One region of the Acetobacterium wieringae genome, then DNA from elsewhere that is predicted to be linked to it. Evidence: riboswitches for the same ligand, from Rfam matches in the RefSeq annotation. Region 1 holds a riboswitch; each other region holds the start of a gene.
What was found. Region 1 has a riboswitch for cobalamin ahead of thiC (phosphomethylpyrimidine synthase ThiC). Riboswitches for the same ligand answer to the same signal wherever they lie in the genome.

Region 1 (3,113 bases):
TTAAAACTGTATCGGTGGCTTTAAGAATTTCCAGCAACCGGTCAAACTGTTCATAGAGGGGGTTTTCTTTATCATTATGGAACATCCAGCCGGTCAGCAGCGAGCCGCCCCGACTGCAGATATCGGCTACCCGACCGGTTTTTTTCAATATTTTGAGAAGATCCATATTTAAGGCCGAGTGCACAGCCATAAAATCCATCCCGGCCTGGCACTGTTTTTCCACCACTTCAAACAAGTCGTCGGCGGTCATATTGACCATCAAGCCCCGTTTATCAGCCGCTTCTTCTTGGCACGCCTGATACACCGGCACACAGCCAGCGGCGATATTGGAATTACTTAAACTCAAGGTCCGCATCGTATCGATATCGGCACCCATACTTAAATCCATAAAGCCATGGGCACCGGCGGCTTCAATGATTTTGAGCTTTTTGACTTCCATTTCCATGTCATCGCGGTCACCGGAGGTGCCCATCAGACCGTTAACTTTGACGTCCAGTCCGCCGCCGATGCCGCAGATTTTAGAACGGTTGCGCAATTTATTTTTAGGAATGACAATCCGGCCAGCGGCTACTCCCGCCCGGATAAATTCCGGGGTGAAGCCTTCGCTAATCGCCACCATTTCCATTTCTTCGGTAATTTTACCCGCCCGCGCTTTTAACATTTGGGTCATCGTTCGTTCCTCACTTCCTGGTTTTCGTCTCGTAAATACTTGCCGACAATTTTCATGGCACAGAAGTCGCCGCACATGCTGCACTCGGAGGCGAAGTTGGTGCTGCGATCTTTCCAGACTTTTGTGGCAGTTTCGGTATCGATGGCCAGTTCCATCTGTCGGCCCCAGTTGAGTTCCCGCCGGGCGTGGGACATTTCCAGATCCCAGGCAATCGCCGCCGGATGACCTTTGCCGACATCACCGGCATGGGCGGCAATGCGGCTGGCCATCACGCCCAGATAGACATCTTCGGCACTGGGCATACCGATGTGTTCGGCCGGGGTCACATAGCAGAGAAAGTCCGCGCCATAATAGGCGGCAATCGCTCCGCCAATGGCACCAGTGACATGATCCATCCCGGCCCCGGAATCAGTGGGCAGACAACCAAAGACAAAGTAGGGTGCACCACCGCATAATTGTTTTTGTAATTGGACAGTCGTTTGAATCTGATCCAGGGGAACATGACCTGGTCCTTTAACCATCACCTGAACGCCAGCCGCCCAGGCCTTTTTAACCAGGCCGCCGAGGATCACCAATTCATGAACCTGAGCGCCATCCAGCGAATCAGCGATACAGCCGGGACGCATGCCGTCGGCAAAACTCAGGACGACATCATATTTTTTGCAGATTTCCAGAACCCGGTCGTATTGGGTATAAAAAGGATTTTCACACTGGTTATGCACCATCCAGCCGATCAGGTGGGAGCCCCCATAACTGACCAGTGGATCAATCCGGCCTTCATCTTTAGCACGATTGATGACATCCGTGGTGGTGCCGCAGTGCAGGGCTAAAAAGCTGACACCATCAGCGGCATGTTTTTCCATCATCGCAAACATGTCGTCGGCGGTCATATCTAAAGCGGTACCATATTTTTCCTGAGCCATGGCCAGGGTTTGATACAGGGGCAGGGTACCGACTGGCCGATCCACTGTAGCTAAGACTTTTTCACGCATTGCATCGATTGGGCCCCGGACACTTAAGTCCATCAGGGTATCGGCCTTGGCCTTAACGGCCTGGTCAATTTTAGCCATTTCACCGGCGATGGTGTCGTCAACTTCATACATCCCGACGCTGGCTGAGACCTTGGTAAACAGTCCTTTACCGACAGCCACCGGGTTGATATTGGGGCGGGCGCTTTTAAGAATGACGATTTCACCAGTGGCCACTCCCTGACGAATCAGCTCGGGATCGAGCCCTTCTTTTTCAGCTACATAAATCATTTCGGCGGTGATTTCACCCGCCCGTGCTTTTTCCAGAATTGTCATTGTTTCCTCCTGAATGATTGTTGGTATTTTAGCAAATAAAAAAGTCCACAGCAGTTATTATAAAAATAACCGCCATGAACTTTACCTTCGTTCATTCAGGATCGAGTATAGGCAGGTCTCCTGACTTGGGGTTTTAGCGCTACGCCACACCTTCCCATTAAAAAACAGTGGTCTTTGTGGTTTGCTCCGCCCTTACAGTGATGGGTTCGTTCAGGACTCTCACCTGATTCCCTATTCTCCTTATTGCTAAGGCACCATATGCTCGCTTTTCGATTTACTTGTTTTTGATTATACAACCTAAAAAATAAATGTGCAAGAAAAAAATTAAAAAAATGATTTGGACAGTTGAGATAAAAAAAGAATCAAACTATGTTATAATAAATCAAATGAATGAGGGAGGTGAGAGGATGAATCTTGTTTTTATCTGGTTGATTTTGTTTATCGTTTTTCTGGTAGCTGAACTGGTTACAGCTGGGGCGTTGGTTTCAATCTGGTTTTGTGTGGGCTCTTTGGTGGCTTTAGTTGCCGCCTATTTTGGCGCGGCTTTCTGGGTGCAGATGATCGTTTTTTTTGTCGTTTCCATTGGCTTACTATTGGTTACAAAGCCGTTTTTAAAGAAACATCTGGATCCCCAAAAAATGGCGACCAATGCCGATCGGATCCTTAAAAACCGGGGCATTGTTGAAGAAGAAATCAATAACCTCAAAGGTCAGGGGGCGGTCAAAATAGACGGGAAGTCCTGGTCAGCCCGAAATGTCGATGGTGAGGCTGTTATTCCGATTGGTGCTGAAGTGACTGTTGTGGGAATCGAAGGCGTTAAGGCCATGGTTCGGGCGGCTGAGAAAGAAACTATTTCAAAATAAAAGGAGGAAAAAAACATGTATGGACTCATTATTTTAGGTGTCATCTTTATCATTTTTATTGTTGTGATTATTGTCAATGCCAAGATTGTTCCTCAGGCCAATGCCTATGTAGTCGAACGGCTGGGAGCTTATCATTCTACCTGGGAAACCGGTTTTCATATTGCGATACCAATTATTGACCGGATCTCCAAACGAATCAGTTTAAAAGAGCGGGTAGCCGATTTTCCACCACAACCGGTTATCACCAAAGATAACGTCACAATGCAAATTGACACG
Region 2 (3,113 bases), 320 kb from region 1:
AATTGCATTGCATTCGTCCACCGACAGGGCGTTGGCTATTTCCGGGGCTGTTGCAGCCCGGGCAACGACGTTCACATTGTTTAAAATGCCCAGGTCGGTTAAGGCTTTATTGGCGATCTTACCAATCGGTGTCGCTTCACCATCCCCCAATACGACTTCGACCCCGGCCCCGGTTAAGTCGTTTAAGCCAGTGATGCCAAGCGGATTGCCGCTTTTTACCGCTAACACCGGAATGTGTTTAACCAGATCGATGCTTTCGCTCACCTTATCCTGAACCGGTTTGAGCTCATCAGCCGAGCCAGCAATAAACAAATCACCTTCGCCAGTTGTCTGAATCTGATTCTGGCTTTGAGCGGCGTTGGCATAAACCACCTGGATATCACAACCGGTTTCTGCTTTAAACTGATCGGCAATCTCACCAAAGGGTTTGGTCATCCCGGCTCCGCAGTATACAAACAGTGTTTGACCATCAAGGCTTTTTGTCGTATCAGCCTTTTCTTCGGCCTGACTTGAATTGCTGCCACAACCCGACACCAAACCGAGTAGTGTTCCCATTACCAATAAAATCGCTAACCATTTTCCTCTACGTTTCACTCAACTTCTCCTTTTGATTCGCTTAGTATTGTTTTGTTTTGTTATGAATGTTATTATATTGTATACCCTTCTTTTATGTCAAGAAATCATTTCGGTTAAATTCACTTCGCTGTTTAACACTGTTTTGTCTAGCTTAAAATGGGTAAAATTAAAAAGGTAGTATTTAATACCTTGTGGGAAAGGGGGTGTCAAAATGAAATTAAGTGCAAGAAACCAGTTGAAAGGAAAAATTGTTGCAATTGAAGATGGTGCGGTGAGCGGGATCGTGAAAATTGATATTGGAAATGGCAACATTATTTCAGCAACAATTTCCATGGCGGCAATCAAAGATCTTGGATTAGTCGTCGGCGGTGATGCAACTGCGGTCATCAAAGCAACATCGGTTATGGTTATGGTTGACTAGACGAATCTCAATTCAAAACACAGAAGCGGATAGCAATTCCGTTTCTGTGTTTTAGCGTAGCTGATCCCAGGATATTAGGGATATTCGCAAACAAAACATTTCCTTTGTTATCGATCCGTTACCATTTTTTCAAAACTCTTTTAATTTCCGGTAAGGAATTCTCATGATTTGCAAATAAGCTTTAAATTCAGTTATTGTCTCTAATCCAAGGATCTTTACCTTCATCTTGAAAAAAACAATAATAGACTTGATTAACACCCATTTTTAGTTTATTATTGGCATAGAAAAGCATTTACAAAAGGAACGCGGTGAAAATCTGCGACAGTTTCTTTGCTACTGTAAGGAGAATATGGACGTATTCAGTCATTGGGAAAACCGAGAAGGCTGGGTGCAGAAAGTCCCTCCAAGTCAGGATATTTTTGTAAACGCATCATCTGTTTGAAGCTTCAAAGAAGGCTGCAAAATGTGAGCAGAAAACGAAATGACGTTCTCCTTTAATTGATGACGTCACCGAAATAGTCCCGCATTTGTAAACCTTTTTTTGAAAAGGTTTTTTTATTTTTGCAGAAATGAAAAAACTGAACACTCAAGAAAAGAGGAAAAAAATGAAAGACGTTGTTATCAAAAAGATTCCCATTGGAACAGATATTGAAAAATTACTGGGAAAGAAGCCCCTTGAGGCGGATTCCTCTGCCTATGAAGAGTACAGCTATGCTGCGAATATTTTAAGCCAACGGTTTAAACCCCGGGCCATTCTAAAAGAATGTCCGGTCAAAACAACCACCGGCAACACGATTCTGATCGGCGACCACGTATATAAAAGTAAGATCCTGAAACATCTCTTGTCGGACAACCAAAAGGTGTTTTTGTACCTGTTGACCATCGGCGACATGCCAACCAACCTCATTCAGACCGAAAAATATCTGGTAAATTCGCTTAAACTTCCCGTTATGACTTCCGCAATGCGATATCTGAAAAATACGATCCAGCTGGAGCAAAGCTTTGATAAAATCGGAATGGTCAATCCCGGACTACTCCCGGACTGGTCGATTGAGGCCAATCAGATTATCTTCAATACCTTTGGTAACACCACCAAAAGCATCGGTATGGAAATAACCAAATACAGCACCATGCGCCCGCTTTACAGTTCTTCCGGCATTCTTTTTGAAGATTTATTGGATTACTGCGAGTGTCAAACCTGCCCCATCGATGCCTGCATCGGCCGGGAAGCACGTTTTGTCCAATCAGCCTAACGGAGGATTTTTATGGCAAATAATAAAAACCGCATCGCTCTGATCGGTCGGATTGGCAGTGGCAAAACCACCTTATTCCAACGGCTGACCAATGAATTGATCACTTATGGCAAAACTCAGCAGGTCAGTTATTCTGACCATTTTATTGACACTCCCGGCGAATTTGTTGAACTACCCTGTTTTCGACCCCAGGCCATCAATGTGACCTGTGATGCCGGACTGATCGTCCTGATTAATTCCAGTACCGATCATCAAAACTCGGTTCCGCCCAATTTTGTCTGTACCTACAACATCCCGGTGATCGGGGTCATCACCAAGATCGACCACAGGCATAGCGATCTGAAACGCAGTCGTCGTTACCTGACTTATGCAGGTATCCATCCGGATAAGATTCATCCGGTCAGTGCCCTCACCGGTGAAGGGATCACTGAGCTTAAAGCGGTTATTCAGAAATATGTCACTTTTGAAATCTAAGTGAGAAAGCACACAATCACTTGAATGATAAAGCTACCCACTGATATTACCCCAGGCAGACAAAATCCCTATTTGACCAGCCAAATAGTATTTTCTGCCTGAACACAAACGATTCAAAGACACTGATTTCTTGATATCGTTTAAAAAAGCGCGTTAATTTCATTGTGAAAATAACGCGCTTTTTTATAGACGCACGCAAATAAAACCTAATTTAATTTTTCGTTTCTTAAAAGGATCTGCCGCTAAACTGAACCTATTTCGTTTTTTTCTTGCCGGTCTTGCCTTCTTCCTGCTTCTTGCGTTCAACAAAGCGACCCATCACAAAAGCAATAATACCGACACCGATACCGGTTTGGATGCAGAAAAACAAGCTTTCCACTTCGCCGGGG
Region 3 (3,113 bases), 1.7 Mb from region 1:
ACTGGGAAAAGTTAACGGCCCATAAATAATCGCCGCCACCTTTTGAAATCGTAAACAATAACGCCAGGGCTCCGGGAATAACAAAGAGCGAATCAAAAATCAAGGTATGCAGATAAATCCGTACCGGAATTTTTGCCCACAGCAGGGTACAACCCACCATAACACCAAAAACCCCTGCCATATACAGGGGTTGATTGATAAAAAAGACTGACAGGAGCATGACCAATGAAACCACTACTTTGACAGTAGGATTGGCATTACTGAGTTTATTGGTATGGGCAAAACGATCAATCATGTCCGTCTCCTTCTAAAGATGCTGTTAATATTTGGCTAAGCTGATTTATCAGCCTTTTCATTTTTTTTCGATTTTTTATAAAGGTATAAAAAGCAGATTCCCAGACCGCCGACACCTAGCAGCTGTTGGAAATGAAATAGGTTTTCTTCCAGATCGCCGGGATCAAACAAACTTTCAAACCAGGGCACATAATTTTCATCGATTGTGGTGATAGCTGTTCCGGCGGCATCATCGGCTCCCGAAAATTCAGCGTCCGGCAAAGCAATCTGAGGGATAACAATCAGGGCGCCAATCAGCAAAACCAGAATAATTTTAGTTATCAGTGAGAGTTTCATTGGAAATAATCCCCTTTTCTTTATATTGGTAAATAGCATTAACTACCAGGACGGTTAAAATACCTTCGATAATGGCCAGCGGTATCTGGGTAATCGCAAAGATACTTAAAAACTTAACCATTGAAGCGGCAATCCCACCAACCGGATCCGGGAAAGCCAGGCCCAATTGGATGGAAGTGGTTACATAGGTTGCCAGATCGGCTAAACACGCCGCCAGAAAAACGGTTAAGGCCTTCGGCACGTTGAGTTTTGACAAACCTTTGTAAATCCCATAAGCCACAAAAGATCCCACAATTGCCATTGAAAAGGCATTGGCGCCCAGGGTTGTCAGTCCGCCATGAGCCAACAGCAGCGCCTGAAACAATAGCGCAATGGTACCAACCACTACAGTGGCAAAGGGACCCAGTACAATGGCACCCAAACCAATCCCGGTCATATGTGAAGAGCTGCCAGTTACCGATGGCAGTTTAAACGCTGATAAAGCAAAGGTGAACGCCGTGGCAATGGCTAACAGCACTTTTTGTTCGGGTTTATCTTTAAATATTTTTCCCACCTGATATAATCCAAATGCGATAAACGGCAGAGAACATATCCACCAGAAGACTGCCCAGCCAATCGGCAGAAACCCTTCCATGATATGCATGGCGTTGACTGGCTGTGATGCCAGAACGACCATAAAAAACACAATACCGGCAACGGTCATGGTTCTTTTTGCTTTTTTCATCTTAACGATCACCCTCCATATTTTTTATAACCTCTTGAAAAACCTTTCCGAAAAAAAAACCTTTTACCCACATTACGATGGGAAAAAAGGTTTCATCATTATACGTATTCATCAATTCGATAACTAAACGCCAAAGAACCAACTTTTGTTAATGTTACTAACTTCCCTTTTCCCTGGAAGGACACTTTAGTACATCATTTTAGTAGGTTTCCTGACTTATAGCGTTTATTCCCCTTGCCTTCCCAGACAATACGTGCCCAGTGACATATTAAGGAGACCTAACTAATTACAGTGACCGGATCGTTCTGGATTCTAACCAGATTCCCTCAATGAAATTTTCATCCTAAATGATTTTTTACATTTCTTATTTAATTGTGTTTATATTATAACATGGATATGACAAAAGTACAGGTTTTTTTAGATGCCTTAAGGCTAAAAAACGGCTTTCCTGAAATCACTGCAGATATTTTTTTAGTTAGCGTTCTATCACTCGCAATCAGATCCCAAAAATGATACAATAGAGCAGCATATTTGTAATTCTTTAATGGTAAAGAGGTGGTATGATGAATAACATTAAATTCAAGCGCACCATACCGGTTGTGTTCGATTTATTAAATGCCGAAGATGATCCTGCCCAAATATTATATTATCAAAATCTAATCACCTGTATGTGGGCGTCGCCCCTTTTATTTTTGGGCGCCCTGGCCAATATCATTGTTGTGTACTTTTTTTGGGACGGCAATTTATTTGAGGTACTGTTAAACAGCGGGATATTTTTATTGCTGGGGCTAAGCTTTGAATTCATTTCCCGAAAAGAATTGGCCATCAATTTATTTGATCATCTCGTTTCACTCACCCAATCCATCACTCTGGCTTTTATCGTCGTCCAATACTACCAGATTATCGGTCCGGCAGTATGGTCTGTTTCGTTTGTGATGATTATCCTTTCACTGATGCGATTAAAAATAACGATGCTTTATTACATTGCCATAACCACCTTTGTCTGCGGCTTGTATGTCACCTTTTTGTTGCCAGTTGACGGATTTCTTTTTAGCCCGGTTTATTTTTTAATTCAAAATCTGCTGTTCTGCTTTATTTTCTGCCTGGCTTCAGCAACTTTTTATCTGAATTTGAACCGCTATGATAAAGCCGTGGTTCGTCTGAATGCGGTTACTTCGCAAAAAGAAAAAATTGCCCGGCTCTACAAAAAACTAATCCTTACCAAAAAGACACTGACCGTTCAGAATCAGGAACTTCAGGCCTTCAATGAAGAAATAAGGAAGAACGAAGAGCGGCTCCATTTTCTGGCGTATTACGATGGTCTGACCGAGCTCCCTAATCGCAAAATGATTCTGGAACGCTTGCATCTGCTCGTTAATCTTTCCGAAAATGAAAAGGCATCCTTTTTTATTGTCTTTATCGATCTGGATAATTTTAAAAAAATCAATGATACCATGGGCCATCTCTATGGTGACGACTATTTAAGGTATACTGCCAAGCGTTTGAAGGAGCTCGTTCATGAAGATGATTTACTTGGCCGATTGGGCGGCGATGAATTTGCCCTGATCATTCAGCGGAATATCAAAGAAGATGCTGCTTACAACTACGTGGAAAGCCTGCGCAATGAACTATGTGATAAAATCAAAACCAGCTGCTCAGAATTTAAAGTCAGTGCCAGCTTCGGTATCTCGGTCTTCCCGCAGGATGGCAAGGATCCCATTGAGCTGCTTAACAGTGCCGATACCTCAATGTACAAGGC
Region 4 (3,113 bases), 1.3 Mb from region 1:
TCTCATTGACCCGGATTGCCACCTCAGCGGGATCACTGGGGCTTAAATTAATCAGTATAAAGGCAAAAAAGGAGATTCCGATCAAAATCGGAATCATCCACAGGAGCCTTTTGACGAAGTATTGCTTCATGGTCTTACTCCCTTTTGTTTTCGATAATCAAAATTGGTGATTAATTGGAAAAGTACATTTTTTCGAAGGGGATTTCATATTGCGAATCGTTAAAGCTTACCCCTTCAAGTCCCTTGATTCCCACTGCCTTGGTTTTTGAATAGGAAATCGGGACATAGACATACTGATCATTAATATAGGTCAGTACCTCTTTATACATGTCGGCCCGCTTGCTGTCGTCTGATTCGATCATAATCTTCGTGATGGTTTCATCCAGCCACTGCTTTTTTTCCAGACCAACCTGAGCCTGATAATCTCCATGAGCGGGAATTCGCCATGATGAAACATAGGATTGGGGATCATAAGGGGTTCCCCAGGATAGCGAATACTGCAGATCAAAATCCCCGGTTTTCTGACGATCCAGGAAGGCCTGTTTTTCTTCCCCAAGAATATTCATCTTGATGCCTACGGCTGCCAGATCGGCCTGAATGGAGGTGGCAATGGTACCTTCCTGGGCGTTCTTGGAATTATAGGAAAGGGTAATCTCACATTTCTGACCATCCTTTTCCCGAACCCCATCACTTCCTGGTTTCCAACCGGCTTCATCGAGCAGCTGTTGGGCTTTTTCCTGATTATAGGCGATGGTTTTAAAATCGATATCACAGTAGGGAACATCTTTAGACAGTAGCGTATCGGCCTGATCCTCCGAGTTATTTAAAATTCCCTGAATGATGTTTTCCTTGTTTACGGCATATTCAATGGCTTCTCGAACTTTAATATCTTTGGTAATCGGTGAATTACTATTGATAAGAATCGCTCGTGAAGCGACCGGCTCACTTATATAGGTTTTGTAGGCTCCTTCATCTTCCAACTTCTTATAGGAATCTAGATCAACCTGATCACCATCGGCTCCGAAAAGTAAATCGACCTCGCCGTTTTGCAAAGCTAACAGGATCGTCTGGGAATCTGGCATGACCTTCCAGTTAATGGTTTTAATTTTAGTTTTGTCACCCCAATAAGTTTCATTCTGCGTAAAGGTGGCATACTGATTGTCGACATGCTCCGATAAGACCCAGGGGCCGGTCCCGATATAGCCGCTAACCCCTTCTTTGGTGGTGCCATTGACAAAACAGTTGGGCGAAATAAAGCGGAAGGGTCGTGTCAGTCCCAACTCCACCAGGGTTGGATAGTAGGGATGCTTTAAGACCAGTTTGAAGGTGTGGTCATCGACCACCACATTTTCTTTAATCTCATTAACCATGTCCAGCCAGGAATGGCGTTCCGCATTACCAAGAATGGCATCCATGTTCAGCTTGACTGCGGCAGCATTAAACGGCGCACCATCGGTAAAGGTGACCCCTTTTCTTAAATGAAAGGTGTATTCCAGTCCATCTGCTGAAATTTCCCAGCTTTCAGCCAGAGCTGGCTTCACTTCTCCGCCTTCATTCTTGGTCAGGCCTTCAAACACCATGTTCTGGGCTGACATTTCACCCGAGTACAAATGCGGGTTGATATCCCGAATATCCTTGGTGCAGGCATAATTTAACGCTTCTTTAGTCGACACATCACTTTTAGCGGACGCTCCTGAGCAACCGGCAAACATTCCGGCACACAACACGGCAGTCATTACCACCGCTAAACCCTTTTTTAATTTCATTTTCTTTTTCTCCTCAAAAAATACTTATTTATTTGATTTGCTCGGCTTTTACCATTGCACATTCTGGTAAAGAAACCCCGCTCTATCACAATGTAAGACTTCACTGTGGCAATATTGATGCTTTTTTCCATAAAAAAACCTCACCATCTCCAAAAAGATAGCGAGGTCGCAAAAAGCCTGCAAAAAAAAACACCTCCTCTATCGCACGTAGAGTCTGAGTAATTAAAGCAGGCAGGTCTTCTGGCTCAAGCGTCAACATTACCTCCTGCCTTCCCATTTCTGGTGGCATTCCTGGAGGAACTCTTCTTTTACAGCGGCGGGACCGCGGGGGACTTTCACCCCTCTTCCCTTTTCACCGGCCTGTAACCCTTCGTTACTGCCGGCACCTGTTTTATTAATATTTAATTCGTTGTCGGTGTTTTAAAAAACACTAAAAAACAGAAACAATGCCACAATCAGGTGTCTTTCATTGTTTCTGTTTGCCATTTTAACATGCTTAAACCACCTATGCAAGTCTCTTTTGTGGAAATGATATTCTGTTTTGGAATATCGTTCCATGCCAGTCGCGTTTTACCCGGTTTTTAGCCACAGCCATTATTTCATAAAGCGGTCAATTGCTTTTCTGAGTTCTTCCAAAGCCTTTTCGTCGTTATTTTCCACCGCATCAACGATACAATGCTCAATATGATCCTGTAAAATTATTTTACCGACGTTATTAATGGCTGACTTCACCGCCGACAACTGGATCAGCACCTCGGTACAGTCTCTTCCCGATTCGACCATTTTTTTCACCGATTCAAGATGACCCGCAGCCCGGGAAAGGCGATTCAACACGGATTTGGTTTGGGTATGTTCATGATGATGATGGTGATCTCCGCCGTGGCTACTATCATGTCCGGCATCATTCCATTCTTCCTGATGTTTATGCATCTCCGTTCACCTCATTTTCTATATCTGTTTAACCCATTATAACAGATATAGAAAAAGGACACCACCCAAGGGGAGATGCCCTTTCATATTTTACAGAATCGAATCGATCAGTTTTTTTGTATAGGCTTCCCGGGGATTGGCAATCACCTCATCCGGGGTACCGGCTTCCACCACCCGCCCCTGATGCATTACCAGCACCCGGTCGCAGCATTGCTGCACCAGGGCCAGATCATGACAGATCATCAGTTGCGACATCCCCTGATCTTTTCGCAATTGTGTTAGGAGTGCCATAATCTGAGACTGGACGGTTACATCCAGGGCGCTGGTCGCTTCATCACAGATGAGCAGTTGGGGTTGCCGGGCAAGTGCCCGGGCAATTGAGGCCCGCTGACACTCGCCACCGCTGACCTCACTGGG

Region 2: linked by a shared signal. The riboswitch ahead of CHL1_RS13735 (hypothetical protein) and the one ahead of thiC (phosphomethylpyrimidine synthase ThiC) in region 1 are both predicted to bind cobalamin.
Region 3: linked by a shared signal. The riboswitch ahead of CHL1_RS02260 (energy-coupling factor ABC transporter permease) and the one ahead of thiC (phosphomethylpyrimidine synthase ThiC) in region 1 are both predicted to bind cobalamin.
Region 4: linked by a shared signal. The riboswitch ahead of nikA (nickel ABC transporter substrate-binding protein) and the one ahead of thiC (phosphomethylpyrimidine synthase ThiC) in region 1 are both predicted to bind cobalamin.

Annotation. Positions count from the first base shown of each region.
Region 1 covers NZ_CP097897.1:2,472,592-2,475,704, reverse strand. The annotation lists gene bzaB (B12 lower ligand biosynthesis ThiC-like protein BzaB) at 1-670, opposite strand, end outside; gene thiC (phosphomethylpyrimidine synthase ThiC) at 667-1,974, opposite strand; cobalamin riboswitch at 2,068-2,249, opposite strand; gene CHL1_RS12020 (NfeD family protein) at 2,382-2,837, shown strand; gene CHL1_RS12015 (SPFH domain-containing protein) at 2,853-3,113, shown strand, end outside.
Region 2 covers NZ_CP097897.1:2,796,634-2,799,746, forward strand. The annotation lists gene CHL1_RS13725 (substrate-binding domain-containing protein) at 1-594, opposite strand, end outside; gene CHL1_RS13730 (TOBE domain-containing protein) at 788-997, shown strand; cobalamin riboswitch at 1,257-1,431, shown strand; gene CHL1_RS13735 (hypothetical protein) at 1,603-2,250, shown strand; gene CHL1_RS13740 (EutP/PduV family microcompartment system protein) at 2,263-2,724, shown strand; gene CHL1_RS13745 (energy-coupling factor ABC transporter substrate-binding protein) at 2,978-3,113, opposite strand, start outside.
Region 3 covers NZ_CP097897.1:471,646-474,758, reverse strand. The annotation lists gene cbiQ (cobalt ECF transporter T component CbiQ) at 1-295, opposite strand, end outside; gene CHL1_RS02265 (energy-coupling factor ABC transporter substrate-binding protein) at 331-630, opposite strand; gene CHL1_RS02260 (energy-coupling factor ABC transporter permease) at 608-1,354, opposite strand; cobalamin riboswitch at 1,539-1,716, opposite strand; gene CHL1_RS02255 (putative bifunctional diguanylate cyclase/phosphodiesterase) at 1,915-3,113, shown strand, end outside.
Region 4 covers NZ_CP097897.1:18,304-21,416, reverse strand. The annotation lists gene opp1B (nickel/cobalt ABC transporter permease) at 1-130, opposite strand, end outside; gene nikA (nickel ABC transporter substrate-binding protein) at 171-1,766, opposite strand; gene CHL1_RS00095 (hypothetical protein) at 1,867-2,022, opposite strand; cobalamin riboswitch at 1,980-2,171, opposite strand; gene CHL1_RS00090 (metal-sensing transcriptional repressor) at 2,361-2,696, opposite strand; gene CHL1_RS00085 (ABC transporter ATP-binding protein) at 2,787-3,113, opposite strand, start outside.